DNA from 3 places in the Streptomyces sp. NBC_01257 genome. Region 1 is predicted to be linked to each of the others. Evidence: riboswitches for the same ligand, from Rfam matches in the RefSeq annotation. Region 1 holds a riboswitch; each other region holds the start of a gene.
The links. Region 1 has a riboswitch for cyclic di-AMP ahead of OG408_RS05560 (C40 family peptidase). Riboswitches for the same ligand answer to the same signal wherever they lie in the genome.

Region 1 (2,256 bases):
CAGCCACCGGAGTTCCCGCCGCTGCCCGCCCTGACCCGTGCCGAGGGCGAGTTCATCGACCGCTACCTGCAAGTCCTCGACCAGGTGGGCCGGATCAATCCGTCCCACGGCGGCGACACGTACGGCGCCCTGCGCGCCGCCCAGGCGCTCGCCTCGTACGCGGCCGCGCTGCGGGACGCCCTCGCGTTGATGCACGAGCGGGGCGAAGCCCAGATCCACGCAGCCACGTTGACCCGGGCGTTGCGCCTGCTGGACGGCGAGCGGCGCGCCGGACGCGTCACCGTGCCGCCCGACCCGCCGAGTTGATCAACTCCCCGGCGTCGACACGCCCGGCTGGCGGATCAGATTTTCTCGCTCGTTCGGCGTAGGCGTTACTTCGCACGAGGGACAACTCGATTTGCGTTTTCAAGGTGGACAGTGGGTGAAATCTCCCGTTCCGTCGCTGGTACGGCACCGGCCGACGGACTCGGGCGATCCACCTGAACTTCACCTGTCCACCCGAACGGGCCAGTCGTGATGAGCCTCACATATCGCCGTTTCACCTCGGAAATCCGGCACCCGGTGAGTCAAGATCCCTGGGACGACAAGCCCCCGCCACCGCGGCGGGGCGGTCCGGGCGGACGCCGAGTCCTGCCGCCGCCCGGATGCCTGGTCGACAGGAGTGGATCGGCAGGAGTGGAGGACCCGAGCACAACGGGCCGACCGGACTTCCGGTCGTCCCTCGGGGTGAAGCCGCATCCGCGGCCGGGCGACTTCGCCAGCCCGAACCCGACAGGTCATCCTTCACAGGCGGCTGACGAAGGGTTGCGCATGACTGCGCAGGTTCATGTCCCGTCTCTGCTCGCCCGGGCCACCACGGCTTCGGTGATGACACTCGCCGCCGTCGGCGGCACGCTGTTCGTTCCCGGCGTCGTGACCGACGCCCAGGCCGCGACCCATTCGATGAAGGCGCTCAACATCGCCGCGTCGAAGAAGGGGGCGCCCTACCGGTGGGGGGCCACCGGCCCCAGCCGCTTCGACTGTTCCGGCCTGACGCTCTATTCGTTCAAGAAGGTGGGCAAGAAGCTCCCTCGCACGGCCCAGCAGCAGTACAACAAGACCCGCCACATCTCGTCCGCCAAGCGGCAACGCGGCGATCTGGTCTTCTTCCACTCCGGCCGCAGCATCTACCACGTCGGCATCTACGCGGGCAGCGGCAAGATCTGGCACTCGCCCAAGACCGGGGCCGTGGTCCGCCTGGAGAAGATCTGGACGAAGAGCGTCTACTACGGGCGGGTCCGCTGAGGCCCCTGCTCCGTCCCGGCCCCCGGTCCCGCCCGCGCGTCAGCGCAGCAGCGGACCGGTCACCAGGACCAGCCCCAGTGCGGTGAGTGCCGCGCCGCTGCCGCCCTCGATCGCCCGGGCGGTACGCGGCCGGCGCAGCCACCGCCCCAGGCGGTCCACCAGGAGCGCCACGGCCGGGAACCAGATCAGCGCCAGCACCACGACGATCGCGGCCAGCAGCAGCGTCCTGGGCAGGGGCGCGGCCCCGTCCGGCACGAACTGCGGCAGCAGGCTCAGGAAGAGCACGGGCGCCTTGGGGTTCAGTGCGTTGGTGAGGAAGCCCTGGCGCAGTGCCTGCCCGGTTCCCTTCGTGGCCCGCGCACCGGTCTCCTCGTCCGGCCCGCTGCCCGGTTCCGGCCGGCGCCGGGCCGCGAGCAGGGCCCCGATGCCCAGGTAGAGCACGTACGCGCCGCCGAGGAGCTGGACCGTCCGGAACAGCACGGGTACCGCCACCAGCACGGCGGCCAGCCCGGCGACGGCGAGCGCGGTGTGGACGAGGAGGCCGCCGGCGACCCCGAGAGCCGTCGCCACTCCCGCCGACCGCGAGGCGAGGGCGTTGCGTACGACGACGGTGAAGTCCGCGCCGGGCAGCGCGACCATGCCGGCGGCGACGCCGACGAAGGCGGTCAGTTGTGCGTCCATGGCTCCACACTGGACCCCGGAAGCCTTTAGCGTGTACTTGCAATCTTCTGGGTCTGCCAAAAGGAACGCTTAATGTACGACCCGACACGGCTCGCGGCGCTGGTGGCGGTCGCGGAGGCCGGTTCGATCACGCGGGCCGCCGCCCGCCTGGGATACACCGCTCCCGCCCTGTCCCAGCAGCTCGCCAAACTGGAGCGGGAGGCGGGGGCAGCGCTGCTGGTGCGCCATCACCGCGGCGCCCGCCTCACGGCGGCGGGCGAGCTGCTGGCCGGGCGGGCCCGGCGGGTCCTC
Region 2 (2,256 bases), 6.7 Mb from region 1:
TACGGCGAGATTGGCGTATCGGAAATTCCCGTGCGCGGGGCCCGTGGCGCCCGTCGCGCCGGTGCCCGGGAGCTGGTCCGCGAGGAGTACCGCGAACCGGTCGGCCCAGCCGACGAACGTTCCGTCCGGGCCGGGGTCGCCGACTCCCTCGGTGAAGCTGTCGCCAATCGCCGCGTACGACCCGATGGCGCCCTGTCTGTTGTTGACGCCCTGCTGGATGTTGTTCGAATCGTCTGCCACAAGGGCTTATCCTGCACCGCCGAATGTGACCTACGCGACCGTAATAAGGGGTTGACGGGTGGTGAGATAGACCACCCGGTCAGTTTTTGGTAAAGGGGGAATAAGCAGAGGGACGGTGCGCCGCCGCACACCGTCCCTCTATGCATTGCTCAGGCCCGGATCACCGGACCGGTGTTGCTGGATCAGACGTTGATCCCGTGCGACGCCAGGTAGGCGATCGGGTCGATGTCCGAGCCGTACGCCGGGCCCGTGCGGACCTCGAAGTGGAGGTGCGGGCCGGTGGCGTTGCCGGTGGCGCCGGAGAGGCCGACCTGCTGGCCCGCGGTCACGGTCTGGCCCGCCGAGACGGAGAGCGAGGACATGTGGCCGTACTGCGAGTAGTGGCCGTCGGCGTGCTTGATGACGACCTCGTTGCCGTACGCGCCGCCCCAGCCGGCGGTGACGACGGTGCCGGAGGTGATGGCCTTCACGCTCGTGCCGGTGGCGACGGGGAAGTCGATGCCGGTGTGGCTGCCGCTGGACCAGCTGGCGCCGGAGGCACGGTAGGCGGTGGTGTGGTTGCCCGGGACCGGGTGGACGTAGCCGGAGCTGTCGCTCTGGGTCGCCGGGGCCGAGGTCTCCTTGGAGGAGGAGGCGTCGGAGGAGGACGAGTTGGAGACCGTGGAGGCCTTCGTCTCGGTCTTCGCCGGGGCCTTGGAGGGGGCCTTCGACGGGGTGGTGGCGCCGGTGGAGGTCTGCGCCGCGGACTTGCCGCCGAGCGTCAGCTTCATGCCCGGGAAGATCAGGCTCGGGTCGTCGCCGACGACCTTGCGGTTGTCCTGGTACAGCTTCTCCCAGCCGCCCTTGAGCTTGTGCTGGGCGGCGATCTTCGAGAGGTAGTCGCCGGAGACCACGGAGTACGTCCTGGAGCCGGCCTGCTCCTTCGCCACCGGCTTGGCCGGGGTGGCGTGCGTGGCGGCGGCCGACTTCGAGGTCGCGGGAGCGGCCTGCTCCGCGGCGTTGGCACCGGTGGCGCCGAGCAGCGGAAGCGCGATGACGGCTCCGCCGGCACTCGCGACGACGACGCCACGGGCGATGGTGCTGGACTTGGGACGGCGGTGCTTACCCGATATGGGCATGAAGGTTTTCCTCTCCGGCGCCTGCGAGGTGAGCTGTCGGGTTCGGACTGGAGATGTCCGGTCGCGACTGGCGCGACTTCACCCCGAGCCGGCCGGATTACCCGGTCGGCGGCTTACCTGGTTCCCCCGCTCCTGCCACGCGGTGAGTGGGTGCGAATTCCGGACGGCGGCAGGATTAGGCGGTCCGTCCGGATTGACAGCGAACGTAAGCGAGCCGGGACGGCGGAAACAAGCCACGGGTTCCTCATCGGATTCCGGGCCGGAAATTCGGTGCGGAATTCCGGTCACACTCCGTGGATTACGGATCTTGGCTTTCCGCGCGGTGCACGGACTACCCCACCGCGGCATCACCACACACCGTCACGGATATGATCCCGCTCACGAGAGGGTCATCATCTCCCGCATAAGCGGGGCATGTTCGACTAAATGCCTCAATACGGACATGTCATGCCCACCGCCCTCCCCCGATCGGGACATCCACCCGGGACCGACCCCCGCGCGAGGGGTCGGAGCAGGCGCGAAACGGGGGCGTGACCGAGATGATTGTCCGAGGAATCAATGTCGTATCGTCACGAGAGTGGACCCGTCGGCGACACGCGCCGGTGGCAGAGCCTCCAGGAGTGACCGTGACGCAGCAGCTGCCGCAGACCCCGTCGACGGAGCCCGAGCTGGCGGGTGTCCGCAATTTCCGTGACGTGGGCGGGCTGCCCACCTCGGACGGCCGCCGGGTGCGGTTCGGGCGGCTCTACCGCAGTGGCCACCTGGCGCACGCCACGGCCGAGGACGCCGCGTTCCTCGGGACCCTGGGGCTGCACACCGTCTTCGACTTCCGCAACGTCGCCGACCACAAGCTGGACGGCCTGGACGTCGAGCTGCCGGGCGTCCGCAACGTGAGCAT
Region 3 (2,256 bases), 4.3 Mb from region 1:
CGACACCTTGGCCGTGAAGGACTTGGGCGGGAAACGCTTCGGGTCGAGGTCGAGATCGCGGCAGACCAGGGCCATGAGGCGCTTGGAGTCGGCGGCGTCGTAGATCGAGAACGACGAGGTGAAGCCGAGCCGCTTGGACTCGCGGCGCAGGATCCGCACGCACGCGCTGTGGAAGGTCATCACCCACATGGCGTTGGCCCGCGGGCCGACGAGCTGCTCGACGCGCTCCTTCATCTCGCCCGCGGCCTTGTTGGTGAAGGTGATCGCCAGGATCTGGCCGGGGTGCACCCCGCGCTCGGCCAGCAGGTGGGCGATGCGGTGGGTCAGCACCCGGGTCTTGCCCGAGCCGGCCCCGGCGACGATGAGCAGCGGGGACCCGGCGTGCACGACGGCGGCGCGCTGCTCGGTGTTCAGCCCGTCGAGCAGCGCGGCGGCGTCGATGACCGGGCGGTGTGCCCCGTCGCGGTAGTACGCCTCGCGGGGCGGCGGGGGGCCGTCGAACACGCCCGCGAAGAGGTCCTCCGGCACCGCTTCGGGTGCGGAGTCCTCGGGGGGCGGCGGGGGCCCTTCCTCCGTGTGCTGGAGGCCGGTCAGGAAGCTGTCGTCAAAGAGGCTGCTCATCGCCTCCCGAGTCTAGGCGTGCGCACTGACACTCCGGGCCCGAGTGACGAACAGCGCACCCGCGGCCGGGCACGCAGAGCGAGTGCCCGACCGCGCCGGGTGGACGGTCCCCCGGCCCCACCTGCCCCGCGACACCCCGCGACGCCAAGGTCACGAAAATGTATCGGGCATATCGAACATCAACCTTCACAGGGACACCATGAGTTGGCTAGCGTGCTCGTTCGGGCGGCCCGTACCCCCAGAGGCGATCCACGCCGAGCGGGCGTCCACGCCGAATCCGGGCTGCTCCCGCAGAAGTCCGGAACCGGGGACCCACACGCAACACCGGGGTGAATCGGTCCGCATCCCCCACCAGGACCGTAGGGCAGCCTTCCGTTCCGCCCGAACCCGACAGCTAACCCGGTAGGCGGTCCACGGAAGGAGATGCCGGCCTTGGCGTCGCATCGCAAACCACGCACCCGCGTGCGCACCACCGCCCCGGCCGTCGGGCTCACCTCGGCCGCGCTGGCCTCGGTGACCCTGCTGTCCTCGCAGAGCGCGCTGGCCGCCCCGGCGCCCAAGCCGAGCATCGAGGACGTGCAGAAGAAGGTCGACGACCTGTACCGGCAGGCGGGTACGGCGACCCAGCAGTACAACCAGGCGAAGGAGGCGACGACCGGGCAGCGCGCCAAGGTGGACACCCTCCTGGACGACGTCGCCGCGCGCACGGCGAAGCTGAACGAGGCGCGCAGGACGCTCGGCACCTATGCCGCGGCCCAGTACCGCGACGGCGCCCTTGCACCGACCGCCACCTTCTTCCTGGCCAACGACCCGCAGTCGTTCTTCGACCAGACGCACCTCATGGACCGGATGGGCGAGCGCCAGCAGCAGGCCGTCACGGACTTCCGTACGCAGCAGGCGAAGGCGTCCAAGCAGCGGGCCGAGGCGGTGGCGAGCCTGGAGACGCTCACCGAGTCGCAGGCGACGCTGCGCACCAGCAAGCAGAACGTGCAGACGAAGCTGACCGAGGCCCGCACACTGCTGTCGAAACTGACCGCCGAGGAGAAGGCGCGGCTGGCCGAGCTGGAGCGCAAGAAGGAGGCGGAGGCCAAGCGCAAGGCGGCGGAGCTGGCGAAGAAGCAGGCAGCCGCGAAGGCCGAGGCCGAGCGCAAGGCCGAGGAGGCCGCCAAGGAGGCCGGCAGCGGCACGGGGACGGGCAGCGGAACCGGGACCGGCACAGGTTCGGGTTCGGACGCCGACGCCTCGACCAAGGCCGAGAAGGTCCTCGCCTTCGCCCGGGCGCAGATGGGCAAGCCCTACGTCTGGGGAGCGACGGGCCCGTCCTCGTACGACTGCTCGGGGCTCACCCAGGCCGCCTGGAAGGCCGCGGGCGTCGACATTCCGCGGACCACCTGGGACCAGGTCAATGTGGGCACCCGGATCGCCACGGAGGATCTGCAACCCGGTGACCTGGTGTTCTTCTACGACGACATCAGCCACGTCGGCATCTACAAGGGCGACGGGATGATGATCCACGCGCCGAAGCCGGGGGCGAACGTGCGCGAGGAGTCGATCTACTACATGCCGATCTACGGGAGCGTGCGCCCGGGCTAGGACGGCACCGCACACGAAGGGCTGTGGCCCGGACCGCCGGGG

Region 2: it holds a riboswitch for cyclic di-AMP, as region 1 does, so the genes downstream of both, OG408_RS34940 (M23 family metallopeptidase) here and OG408_RS05560 (C40 family peptidase) in region 1, are expected to answer to the same signal.
Region 3: it holds a riboswitch for cyclic di-AMP, as region 1 does, so the genes downstream of both, OG408_RS24255 (C40 family peptidase) here and OG408_RS05560 (C40 family peptidase) in region 1, are expected to answer to the same signal.

What each region holds. Positions count from the first base shown of each region.
Region 1 covers NZ_CP108472.1:1,289,144-1,291,399, forward strand. The annotation lists gene OG408_RS05555 (hypothetical protein) at 1-306, shown strand, start outside; cyclic di-AMP (ydaO/yuaA leader) riboswitch at 636-807, shown strand; gene OG408_RS05560 (C40 family peptidase) at 811-1,284, shown strand; gene OG408_RS05565 (LysE family translocator) at 1,324-1,965, opposite strand; gene OG408_RS05570 (LysR family transcriptional regulator) at 2,038-2,256, shown strand, end outside.
Region 2 covers NZ_CP108472.1:8,000,205-8,002,460, reverse strand. The annotation lists gene OG408_RS34945 (SGNH/GDSL hydrolase family protein) at 1-240, opposite strand, end outside; gene OG408_RS34940 (M23 family metallopeptidase) at 423-1,358, opposite strand; cyclic di-AMP (ydaO/yuaA leader) riboswitch at 1,362-1,521, opposite strand; gene OG408_RS34935 (tyrosine-protein phosphatase) at 1,985-2,256, shown strand, end outside.
Region 3 covers NZ_CP108472.1:5,568,052-5,570,307, reverse strand. The annotation lists gene pcrA (DNA helicase PcrA) at 1-621, opposite strand, end outside; cyclic di-AMP (ydaO/yuaA leader) riboswitch at 881-1,046, shown strand; gene OG408_RS24255 (C40 family peptidase) at 1,045-2,214, shown strand.